DNA from 2 places in the Marinococcus halophilus genome. Region 2 is predicted to be linked to the other one. Evidence: riboswitches for the same ligand, from Rfam matches in the RefSeq annotation. Region 2 holds a riboswitch; the other holds the start of a gene.
The links. A riboswitch is a leader RNA that binds a small molecule or an ion and turns the genes downstream of it on or off. The one in region 2 is predicted to bind thiamine pyrophosphate.
Positions count from the first base shown of each region.

Region 1: it holds a riboswitch for thiamine pyrophosphate, as region 2 does, so the genes downstream of both, tenA (thiaminase II) here and B5066_RS05635 (thiamine phosphate synthase) in region 2, are expected to answer to the same signal.

Region 1 is NZ_FVZD01000006.1:932,830-938,815, forward strand. Features, by position in the region: gene B5066_RS10815 (DUF2254 domain-containing protein) at 1-1,118, shown strand, start outside; gene B5066_RS10820 (NADPH-dependent FMN reductase) at 1,183-1,743, shown strand; gene B5066_RS10825 (MFS transporter) at 1,778-2,941, opposite strand; gene B5066_RS10830 (MerR family transcriptional regulator) at 2,949-3,377, opposite strand; TPP riboswitch at 3,496-3,599, shown strand; gene tenA (thiaminase II) at 3,737-4,432, shown strand; gene B5066_RS10840 (ECF transporter S component) at 4,432-5,025, shown strand; gene B5066_RS10845 (ABC transporter ATP-binding protein) at 5,022-5,986, shown strand, end outside.
Region 2 is NZ_FVZD01000005.1:651,144-657,129, forward strand. Features, by position in the region: gene B5066_RS05620 (DUF1516 family protein) at 56-394, shown strand; gene B5066_RS05625 (potassium/proton antiporter) at 571-2,043, shown strand; gene B5066_RS05630 (AEC family transporter) at 2,101-3,000, shown strand; TPP riboswitch at 3,054-3,153, shown strand; TPP riboswitch at 3,210-3,312, shown strand; gene B5066_RS05635 (thiamine phosphate synthase) at 3,355-3,966, shown strand; gene thiO (glycine oxidase ThiO) at 3,956-5,080, shown strand; gene thiS (sulfur carrier protein ThiS) at 5,064-5,264, shown strand; gene B5066_RS05650 (thiazole synthase) at 5,269-5,986, shown strand, end outside.

The sequences.
Region 1 (5,986 bases), on a different contig from region 2:
GCGCGTTGGTTACTGCATTATTGACGCTGACCACTATCAGTTTTTCTTCGATTATGGTTGTTTTGACAACGTACGCTACACAGTTCACGCCAAGAGCCCTGCAGGATTTTATGAAAAGCCCGACGACACAGCATACGCTCGGGGTGTTTACATTTGGGGTATTGTTCACCCTGGTAAACATGCTGCTTTTTTCAAGCGAAGGTAATAACCAAATTTTGATGCCTATGCTGACAGTTTTTGTGGCGCTTGGCTGTCTGGCCTTTTTTATAATCTTTATTTATCACTCCACCCAGTGGCTGCAGGTCAATCATCTGATCAGCCACATACGGTCCGATGCCTCGAGGGTGATCCAGGATGCATATACATATTCTGGAGTAAACAGCTTCAGCGAATGGAACGGCAATTTCCGGAACGATGAAGAAACAATCGTTCATGCTGAACGGTCGGGATACACCAATATGGTGAAGATGCCTGAACTGATTGCCTGGGCCAGGCAGGAGGAAGCCGTCGTCGAATGCTTGTTTCAGGTAGGAGCTTATGTTCATCAGGGCGAGCCATTATTTCGCTACTGGTCAAAGCAAAGTTTATCCCCAAAAATATTAAGAGGTTTTGTATTAGTAGGAGAAGAGAGAAGCAATGTTCAGGATATTGAATTCTCCATGCAGAAAATTGTAGAGATAGCGCTGCGGGCCATTTCTCCGGCGATTAATGATCCACATACAGCAGCCAATTGTATAAACCGTATTGGGGCACTGCTCTCCGAACTCAGTCATGAACACAGAAATGATCAGTACTTTGTCGACAAGCAGGATGAACTGAGGTTGTTTATGCCTGTAAAGCCCTTTAGAGAGTATTTATACAAAAGCTTTTACCAGATCAGACTGTACGGCCGGGAAGATATCTCGGTGATGGCAGCCTGCATGGAAGCACTGACGATGCTCGTGAAAACGGGAGATTCGTCTGTGTTAAAAGAAGTGGAATCATTTTCCTTTTATATGGAGCGGGCTGTCGAAGATGAACAGCTTGCCGACTGGGACAGAGAATACTGGCACACGCGTGTACAGGAAAAGGATACAGCTCTGCATCAGGCACTTACAAAAAGTAAGCAGATAACTTGAAACAGCCGGTAACGTGTGTGTATGATATATAAATGAAGTTCAACACGAAAGGATGAAAGATCAAATGAAAGTAGCAGCTATTGTAGGAAGTATCCGTCAGGAATCCTTTAACGGAAAATTAGTGGAGTACATGCAGGACCGTTACGGCGACATCATGGATATTGATATTTTAGATATCCGCGATCTTCCGCACTATGATCAGGACGAGGAAAGCAATGCTCCGGACTATGTGCAGGAGTACAAGCGTTCTGTACGTGAAGCGGACGCCGTACTTATTGCAACTCCGGAATACAATGGTTCAATTTCCGGCGTGCTTAAAAATGCTCTGGATTGGAATTCCCGGGTCGATTACGACTTTGCCGGCAAACCAACCATGCTGGTGGGAGCTTCTCTTGGCGGCCTGGGCACCGTGAAAGCGCAGATGCATCTGCGCCAGATTTTGAGCGCTCCGGGCATGAGTGCAAAAGTACTTCCCGGAAATGAAGTGCTTATTGGAGCTGTGCATGAAAAAATGGACGAAAACGGAAACTTAACGGACCAGGGCACAATTGATTTTCTCGATAATGTCGTAGCCGAATTTGAACGCTTTTATCAGGAAACAACGACTGTAGCCAACCGGGCATAAAAAAATCCCTGCAGAAATATCTGCAGGGATTTTTTTATGCTTTTGGAGCTTCGGTCTGTTCGGTTTGCAGATCTGTTCTGCTCCATCCAATAAACAATAAAGCTGCTGCGCCAAGAACACCGGCGACCAGGTATGGAAGATGGGCTGATAATGAATTACCGATTAATCCCGACATGACCGGTGCAAAAGCAGCGCCAAGCCAGCGAAGGAAATTATATGCTCCAGAAGAAATACTGCGCTCGTAAGGCGAATGCTCCATTACATGGCTGGTAAATAAAGAATTATTCAGGCCGGAAAATAATCCTGAAAGTACGATGAACATAATCATTAATACTGAGGAGGACGCAAAAAACAATCCTAAAAGCGTTAAAATAAAAGCAGAGAGGGTGAACGGCAGTAATTTCACAGGAGTAAACCGCCTCTCAAGCCTTCTCGATAAAACAGCCGAGCCGAAGGCCAGGCATAATCCCCATCCAAAAAAGACGAGACCGATTTGAATAGAAGTTAAAGATAAAATTAAAGGGGAGTAAGCAAGCACGACAAAAAAACCATAATAATAAAACATGCCGGCAAGCGCACCCTTAATGAACGGCCCGTGTGTAAAAAGATGACGAAGCTCCTGCCATCCAGCCGTAGCTTTAGCTTTTTTAGGAGCGGGCGGATGGACGAAAAAGATAACTAAAATAAAAGCGATAAGCATTAAAAGACTTGTACCAAAAAAAGGAGCACGCCAGGATAGATCCCCGAGAAGGCCGCCTACAAGCGGACCGCCGGCGAGGCCCAGGCCAATTGCCGCCTCATACATACCTACCGCTGTTTCCACGCTCCTCGAGAGAGCGATTAACAGGGTCATAGCAGTGGCGAAAAACATAGCGTTGCCAAGCCCCCAGCCGCCGCGAAAAAGGGCCAGTTCAGTAATGCCTCCCGCCACACTGCAAAGCAGGGCGAAGGCTGTAACGATCAAAAGCCCGGCGCTCATCAGCCGTTTATCACCAAACCGGCTCGAAAGGATCCCGGCAGGAATCATCATGCAGGCCATCACTAAAATATAGGACGTAAAAAGCAGCTCCACCTGCCAGTGAGAAGCACCGATAGAAGCCGCGATGGAAGGAAGGACGGGGTCCACGACGCCGATACCCATAAAAGCTAAAAATGTGGCGAAGATCGTAATCCACCGTGCCCTGGTTTGAATATTCATAAAGCAGTCACTTCTCCTTATTGAATGAAGATAATACGTTGTCAGCTTGGTTTTTCAGATTTTCCATTTCCGTTTTAAACGTTGTCATCTGGTTGATTTTTTGGTCGAGCATATCAATCTGGGCCTGAAGGCTATCAGAAATTTGTTTCAAATCCTCGTGCTGCATCGTCGTTTCCTGTACCGACTGGTAGTGGCTATAGACTGTTTTTACCTGCTCTTTCAAATCGAGATACTGCTGCAGCTCCTGAAGAGAAAACCCAAGAACCTCCTTTGCGGTTACTACATTCTGCAGACGTTCAATATCCTGGTCATCGTACACTCTGGTTCCTTTTTCTGTACGCTCTGGTGCTGATATAAGACCAATTTGTTCATAATAACGTATTGCACGTTTCGTTAAGCCTGTGGTTTGAGCGGCTTCTTCAATTTTGTACAGCATGCATCACCCTCCTGTTAAGTTTCATGATATAACCTTAACGTTAACGTCATATTTTGTAAAGGCAAAATGGGGCTTTGACTTTCTGAAATAATGTGATACAGTGTAGACAACTTAATAGGGAATCCGCTAGGGGTGCCGGTAACGGCTGAGATAAGGACTATCCTTAATCCCTTTGAACCTGATCTGGTTAAGGCCAGCGTAGGAAAGTGGAGACGGTAGAATACGTCTATATCAGAAGCAGCAGCTTTATAATAGCGGACGTTTATTCGAAGCCACTCCACCAATGGAGTGGCTTTTTTTGCTCCATTGGTCTTTACTGCCCGTAGTGGTTCCCTCCTAATTTAAAGGAGGAAGTAACAATGAAATTTTCAGAGCTTTTATGGCAGGACACAGAGCACATTTTTGAAGCCTGCTGGGAAAATCCATTTGTGCAGGGCATCGGGAAAGGTGATGTCCCAAAAGAAGCTCTTATCCATTACGTGAAGCAGGATTTTGAATACTTAAATGCCATGATCAAGACAAAAGCAATTGGGATAACAAAATGCACGTCCAGAGAAGACATGATCATGTTTAAAGATACCATTGATTTTGTGTTAAACAGTGAAACGCACCCGCACCATAATTTATGTGCGCAGGCGGGAGTGGCTTATGAAGAATTGCAGGGCTACGCGCTTGCCCCGGCTTCCCAGCATTATGTGCTTCATATGCTGCACCATGCTGAAAAGGGCACACTTGGCGATGTGATTGCGGTAACGCTCGCCTGCCCGTGGGTGTATTTGTATGTGGGTGAAAGGCTGATGAAAGAAGTGAATCCGAACGAGGACCATCCGTTTAACGACTGGATTCGTTTCTACGGAGACCGTGAAGAGCGGGAAATGTACAAATATATTGACCGCCTTGATGAACTGGCAGAAACAGCTACAGAAGAAGAAAAGCAGCGTTGGCGGACGTTATTTATGGAAGGGTGCCAGCTCGAGTATATGTTTTTTGAGGACGCGTATCATGCAAAAGACTGGCCCTTTGCCAGAACATTAACAGACGGAAAAAAAGCTTAATGATAAACAAACGCTTAAACCTCAGGGATATCGTCGTTATCTCATTTATTTCAGCTGTTCTTGGTGTCCTTTATCTTCTTTGGGTACTGCTCGGACAAATTGTTACGGGCGTCCTCGGGCCAGTTGGGGGCGGACTGATGGCAGGCTTCTGGATCCTCGCTCCGGTAATATGCGCCTATATCATTCAAAAACCAGGAGCGGCGCTGCTGGCAGAGCTTATTGCGGCTGGCACTGAAGTTATGGCCGGGTCTGTGAGCGCGGGAGCAGTGCTCGTTCTCGGCTTCACGCAGGGGATTGCCGCAGAAATTATTTTTGCCATGTTTTTCTACCGAATCTTTCGTCTGCCGGTATTAATGCTTGCCGGAATGGCAGGGACGTCTGCTGCATTTTTAACCCAGTATATTCTTTATGGATTCAGTCAGTACGCAGGTTCTGTTGTTGTATTTATGCTGGTAACCATGCTTATAAGCGGTGCTCTTTTAGCCGGGTGGGCAGGGAAAAGCTTTACAGACGCCCTGGTAAAAACAGGCGTTCTCGACCGCTTTGCTCTTGGCCGCCAGCGTCGGGAAGGGCAGCAGAGGAACGCTGTATGATTTATGCAGAGAATGTAACCATTGCATATCCTTACGCTGAGCCTTCGGTAGAGGGTTTTTCGGCTGAAATACGTACTGGGGAAAACGTGCTGCTGCTCGGCCCGAGCGGCTCGGGTAAAAGTACGTTGGCACTGGCCCTTCAGGGAATTCTTCCGCGCTCAGTAGAGGCAGAAGTGTCTGGTGAATTGAACGTATTCGGAGAAAATCCAGCGGTGAAATGCATTACAGAGGCTGCCAGAGAGGCGGCTCTGTTGTTCCAGGATCCCGATACCCAATTCTGCATGCCGACAGTGCGGGAAGAGCTTGTATTTACGCTTGAGAACCTGCGCGTACCTGCGGAGGATATCGAAGGCCGGATGCTTGAAGCCTTGCAGTTCACAGGCATGCTTTCTTGTATTGACGCCCGTATTGACATGCTTTCCGGAGGGATGAAGCAAAAAATAGCTGTGTCCTGCATAGCTGCTGTGAATCCGGAGATCTGGATTTTGGATGAACCGCTCTCCCAGCTCGATCCGGTAAGCCGTGAAGCAGTGGCCGCACTTCTTGGCCGTATTGCAGAAGCCCCTGATAAAACATTAATTTTGATTGAGCATCAGCTAAATGAAGTGATGGAGTGGGTGAGCAGGGCGGTCGTATTGAACCGCAATGGTCAGGTGACAGCGGATGGAAGCCCCGGCCGTATATTTTACTCCCACGCTGCTGTACTCGAAGCAGAAGGAGTGTGGCTGCCTGCACCTGCAGAAGCGGGAAAAAAGTTGCTCAGAAAGACGGAGACAACCAAAGCTGCTCTTCCCGTCACTTTGCGGGAATGGGAGGTGTTTGCAGCGGATTACCCTGTTGCCGAGGTTCATGCATCTCTGCCGCAGTCGAAACAGGGGGGTGAGCCTTCTCAGAAGCCGCCTGTCCTGAAGGTGGAACGGGCGGCCTCTGCCTATAGTATGCAGACGGTTTTCGAAAACGT
Region 2 (5,986 bases):
GCAGGTGAAATATCTGGAAAAGAAACAAATTGAAGAGTGAAAAGGAGGAAAGCATATGGATCTTCAGAGCATTTTGTATGAAGCACATTCCGGTTCGTGGGCATTTTTGATCATCTTCTTTTTGATCAGCTACCTGTTTCCGAAACAAAAAGTAACGATGATGATTGAACGGCTGTTTGTAGTCATTATGGTTCTTTCTGGCGCGGGCATGGTGGCGTTGTATGGCTTCCCGCTCCTGTCCATTATAAAAGGTGTTTTGGCCCTTGTTTTTATCGGAGTAATGGAAATGATGTTCGTTCGTCGCCGGGCAGGCAGAAAACACGCCATGTTCTGGATTTTATGGATCATTTTGTTCGCAATTATCTTATCCATCGGCTATGATGTGATTGGGTGAGGCAGAAAGCATGCTGTTTTTGCAGCATGCTTTTTGTATGCTCCCATTTTCGGGTATAGCATTCTTATAAAATGTCTGTGTGCGGGTTTTTTACACAAAAATTATATGTATCATGCAAGTAATACATAGAAAAGCCGAAGTAGAAAGCTGCGGCAGGTGGAGGGAGGAAACCGTGAGTGTTTGAAGGGAATGCAAATGTGGATTCGTTTATATTATTAGGAGCGCTTCTGCTTATTTTAGGCGTCGTCGTAACAAAATTTTCGACACGTCTCGGGGTGCCTTCGCTTATTTTATTTATTATTCTAGGTCTGCTCATGGGAAACGACGGCTTTGGCATCATTGACTTCGAAAATGTCCAGCTTGCCCAGACTGTTGGAATTATAGCCCTAATTATTATTTTATTTGAAGGCGGGACCCAGACAAAGTGGCGTGATATCAAGCCGGTCGTCGGGCCTTCTGTAACGCTTGCCACGTTCGGCGTGCTGTTTACGGCTGCCCTGATGGGAGTCGTAGCGAAGCAGCTGCTCGACCTCACCTGGCTTGAAGCGATGCTCCTCGGAGCTACGGTTGGTTCGACAGATGCCGCAGCTGTTTTTGCTGCTTTGAAGGGGCGCAGCATTGATAAAAAAATGGGCTCCACCCTTGAAGCGGAATCAGGCAGCAACGACCCAATGGCTGTGTTTTTAACGCTGTTTTTTATCGAATTAATTCTGGCCGATTCGCCCAACGTATGGCTTTTGTCCGGTGCTTTTTTCTGGCAGATGGGCGTCGGTCTTGCGATGGGAGGGCTGTTCGGGTGGGCAGCCTCCTGGACGATTAACCGCATTAATCTGGATTCGAGTGGCTTGTACCCCTTATTTGCGATCGCGTTTGCGCTGTTAACCTACAGCGTGACCTCTAGCATGAGTGCGAGCGGATTTTTGGCAGTGTATGTAGCGGCACTTTTGATAGGAAACTCCGATTTGATCTACCGCCAGCCGATTTACCGGTTTAATGAGGGAATGGCGTGGATGTCGCAAATAAGCATGTTTATCATTCTGGGCCTGCTTGCCTTTCCAAGAGATATCCTGACGTGGTCGAACATCACTATGGGGCTCATTTTATCAGCGGTGTTAATGTTTTTGGCGCGTCCGCTTGCCACGTTTTTGTCGACCTCTTTTTTCGGCTACAAGCCGAAGCAGAATATATTTCTGTCCTGGGCGGGACTGCGCGGGGCGGTGCCGATCATTTTGGCTACCTATCCGATTGTTGCCGGCGTGGAATCGGGCACCCAAATTTTCAACGTCGTCTTTTTTATTGTGCTCACATCCGCGCTGATCCAGGGCGCGACCATCGCTCCGTTAGCAAAATGGCTTCATTTATCCGGCCCCCTCCGGGAAGCCCCTACTCATTCTCTGGAGCTTGTCTCCCTCGGAAAAGCGAACGCAGAAATTATGGAATTTCAAACGAATGAAGCGACGCCGATCGTCGGCCAGACGCTTCAAAGCATTGAATTTCCCACCTCTGCGCTTATCAGCGCAATTGTCCGGGATGATGAGCTGGTCACGCCGATTGGTGAGACAGTAATCCAGGCTGGTGATTATTTGTATATTCTTGTATCACGTAAAGAGAAGCGTGTTTTAAAGCAGATGCTCCGGCACGATTACTGACAGAAAAGGGCCGGCGTTAAAGTGTATTAAATTTAAAGAAAGAAGGAAGGGCTCTGCATGGGTGTGCTGATCAATGTATTGGTCCCAATCATTTTAATATTTACGATTGGCTATTTGCTGCAGAAAAGGCAGGCAGTGGACATTCGGCCGGTGTCAGCTGTCGCTCTCTATGTATTAACGCCCGCGCTTGTTTTCCGGACGTTTTATGAAAGGGAATTGAACAGCGACATGCTGTCGATGGCTCTGTTTTCCGTGGTGTTTTTAGCGGTAATGACCGGCGTGATCAAACTGGCGGCTTACTTGCGCAAATGGCCAAAAGCAAATGAAACCGGCATGATGCTTTCCACCGTATTTATGAATGCGGGCAATTACGGTGCTCCCTTGATTTCTTTTGCTTTCGGTGATACAGCCTTTGCCTATTCGATTGTTTTTATGGTCATCCAGACGATGCTGATGAACACTGTCGGCGTCTATATTGCAAACAGCGCCAATATGGATGCGGCCGATGCGTTTCGCACAGTACTGCGGATGCCGGTATTTTACGCCCTGCTCGCAGGCGTCCTTTTTCAGCTGACCGGGATACCGATCGGGGCGACCTACTATGAAGCCCTTGATATGCTTGCCAGTGCAGCGATTCCGGTGGTTATGATTATTCTGGGTATGCAGCTTGCACGTATATCTGTAAAAAGCATGGATTGGAAGCTCGTGAGCGCTGGAACGTTTTTACGACTCGTATTCGCTCCGGCGCTTGCTTATTTGATTGCGTTATTGCTTCAGACTAATGACACGCTTACTACTGTGCTTGTTGTTTCTACAGCGATGCCGAGTGCAGCAACTATGGCGATGATTTCGGTACAGTTTGATTCCAACCCCCAGCTCGTTTCAGGTATTACGCTGGTAACGACTATTTTAAGCGTCCCTTCTTTATGGGTAGTACTGTCGATTTTTCAGGTTTAAAGATTGGGGATAAATTGACGGCAGCGAAGCAGCGCGTTATGATATAAGTAATATCGAACCACTAGGGGTGCCTGTTGGCTGAGACGGCGTAAAGCTGATCCCTTTGAACCTGATCTGGATTATACCAGCGGAGGGAAGTGGGGAAGAGATGCTGATACGACTATCTCCCCCCGCTTTCTAACGAAAGCGGGGTTTTTTGTGGGGAAATATATATTTGCTGGGGGTGCCTGCTGAGGCTGAGACCGGAGAAAGATCCGGAACCCTTTGAACCTGATCTGGAGAGCCAGCGGAGGGAAGCAGCCATGTTGAACCTTTTAACAGGCAGCCTCCTTCCTTCTGGAAGGAGGCTTTTTTATGGATAAAAAGACGAAGCCATGCATTCACGCAGTGTCGCCGCCGGATATCCCGGTGGCTGAGTGGTGGGGGAAGACGAGGGAGCTGGCAGACGTCGTTGATTATGTGCATATACGGGCACCGGAGTGGACGAAGCAGGAAAAAGAAACAGCTGTGAAGCTGGCGTTGGAAGAAGGAGTAAGTCCCGGGAAGCTTATAATAAATGACGAGCCGGAGCTTGCTGCTGCTTATCAGCTGGCCGGCGCTCATCTGCCCGAGCGCCGTACAGACTTCCCGGCTGACGGGCGCTGGGGCCAGTCTGTGCACTCCGCAGAGGCAGCGAAAAGAAGTGAGCGACAGGAAGCATCCTGGCTTTATTTTGGCCATGTTTTTGCTTCAGGCAGCAAGCCCGGAAAGGCTCCGCGCGGGCTCGGGGCGCTGAAAGCAGCCGTAACAAGCGTTCGTATTCCCGTAATTGCTATTGGGGGCATCACTTCTGAAAACGCGGAGGAGTGCATAGAAAACGGAGCCTCCGGGATAGCGGCCATCGCAGCTTTGTACGAAAGAGATCGTCCCGGGGAGGCAGCAGAGCAGCTTCGGGCCAGGGTAAGGAGTGATAGTAATGAAAGTTGATACTGAAGTTCTTATTATTGGGGCGGGGGTCCAGGGATGTTCCCTTGCATACCAGTTAAGCAGACGCGGCCGCCGCGTTATGATAATCGAAAAAGCTTCCATAGCTGCCGGTGCTTCGAAAGCGGCTGCCGGAATGCTTGGGGCGCAGTCCGAGTGGGAGGGTTCAGATCTTTTTCAGGAATTTGCGCTCGAAAGCAGGGCTATGTTTGCTGAACTGGTCCCGGAGGTGGAAGCGCTCAGTGGAATGGACGTTTCTTACGTAAATAATGGCATGCTGAAGCCGGTATGGAACAAAACGGAAGCAGAAAAGTATCAACGGTTATCAGGCCACAGCTATGGCGCGAAATGGCTTTCAGCACGGGAGACGCGAAGCAAAGAGCCAGCGCTTTCTGAACACATCCACGGGGCCTGGTCTATACCGAAAGACGGGCAGCTCCGGGCCTATGAATGGACATTGGCCCTTGCCAGGGCAGCGGAGGCCAACGGAACGGTGATTCGGGAAAATACCGCAGTCGATCAGCTCTTAGAAGCTGACGGCCGGGTCTGTGGAGTGAAAACAAGCGAAGGCAGCATCAAAGCAGATGAAGTTGTTTTTACGGGAGGAAGTGCCGGAGCCCGTCTGTTGGATGAGAGGGAATTCAGCCTCTATCCGGTGAAAGGCGAATGCTTGTCTGTACGCTTACCGGACGCTGCTTTGGAGCATACCCTGCACACTCCGGAAGTGTATATTGTTCCTAAAAAGGACGGAGAAATTTTTATCGGAGCTACAGAGAAGCCTGAAGACGCGAGTACGGAAGTCACTGTAGCCTCAATGCAGAAGCTCATGAAAGCAGCCGTGCATTTAGTGCCGGGATTAAAGCATGCAGGGATTGAAAGATTCTGGAGCGGTGTCCGGCCGCAGACAGGCGACGGGCTGCCGTATATGGGAAGAACAAGCAAAGGCCTGTGGGTGATGACCGGGCATTATAGAAACGGTATCCTTCTTTCAGCACGGAGTGGGAGCTGGATGGCTGCCCGGATTGAAAGGGAAAGCGTTCGCGAAGACTGGAAGCAGCTGTTCGCCGTGGATCCGAAAATACGAAAAGGAGGAGTCATTCATGCAAATCACGCTTAACGGTCAAATACAGAATATTGAGAACAGTCAAACCGTAGCCGAGTTACTGGAAGAGCTTCAAGTAGCCCATAAGAAGACGGTGGTGGAGCGAAACGGGATTATTGTGATGGAAGAACTGCACAAGGAAGAAGGTTTGAAGGACGGGGACAGAATCGAAATCATTCATTTTGTAGGAGGCGGATGAACGAATGCTTAACATTGGCAGTATGACATTTAACTCACATCTATTTCTCGGTACGGGAAAGTATAAAGACGCAAAAACCCAGCTGCAGGCGGTAGAAGCATCAGAAACTGAAGTATTGACCTTTGCTGTCCGTAGAATGAACTTATTTGACAGCAGTCAGCCGGACCCATTTGAGCAGATGGATGTTTCAAAGTACAGGCTTCTCCCAAATACTGCCGGAGCCAAAACAGCGGAAGAGGCGGTCCGGACAGCTAAGCTGGCGGAAGCGGCCAATATGTGTGACATGATCAAAGTAGAAGTAATTGGCTGTGACAAAACACTTCTACCGGACCCGGTGGAAACGCTCCGGGCTTCGGAACAGCTTCTTAACGAAGGGTTTACGGTTCTCGCCTATACGTCCGACGACGTAGTGCTTGCAAGAAAGCTTCAGGAAACCGGGGTTCATGCAGTTATGCCAGGAGCCTCTCCTATAGGAACGGGGCTCGGGATCATCAACCCATACAATCTTTCGCATATTATCGAACAGGCAAAGGTGCCGGTTATTGTGGACGCAGGCATAGGGAGCCCGAAGGACGCATCTTACGCCATGGAGCTTGGGGCTGACGGTATCCTTTTAAACACAGCGGTTTCAGGAGCAGGCGACCCTGTAAAAATGGCTGAAGCGATGAAACTGGCCATAAGAGCCGGTACTCTTGGTGCAGAGGCAGGAAGAATTGATAAGA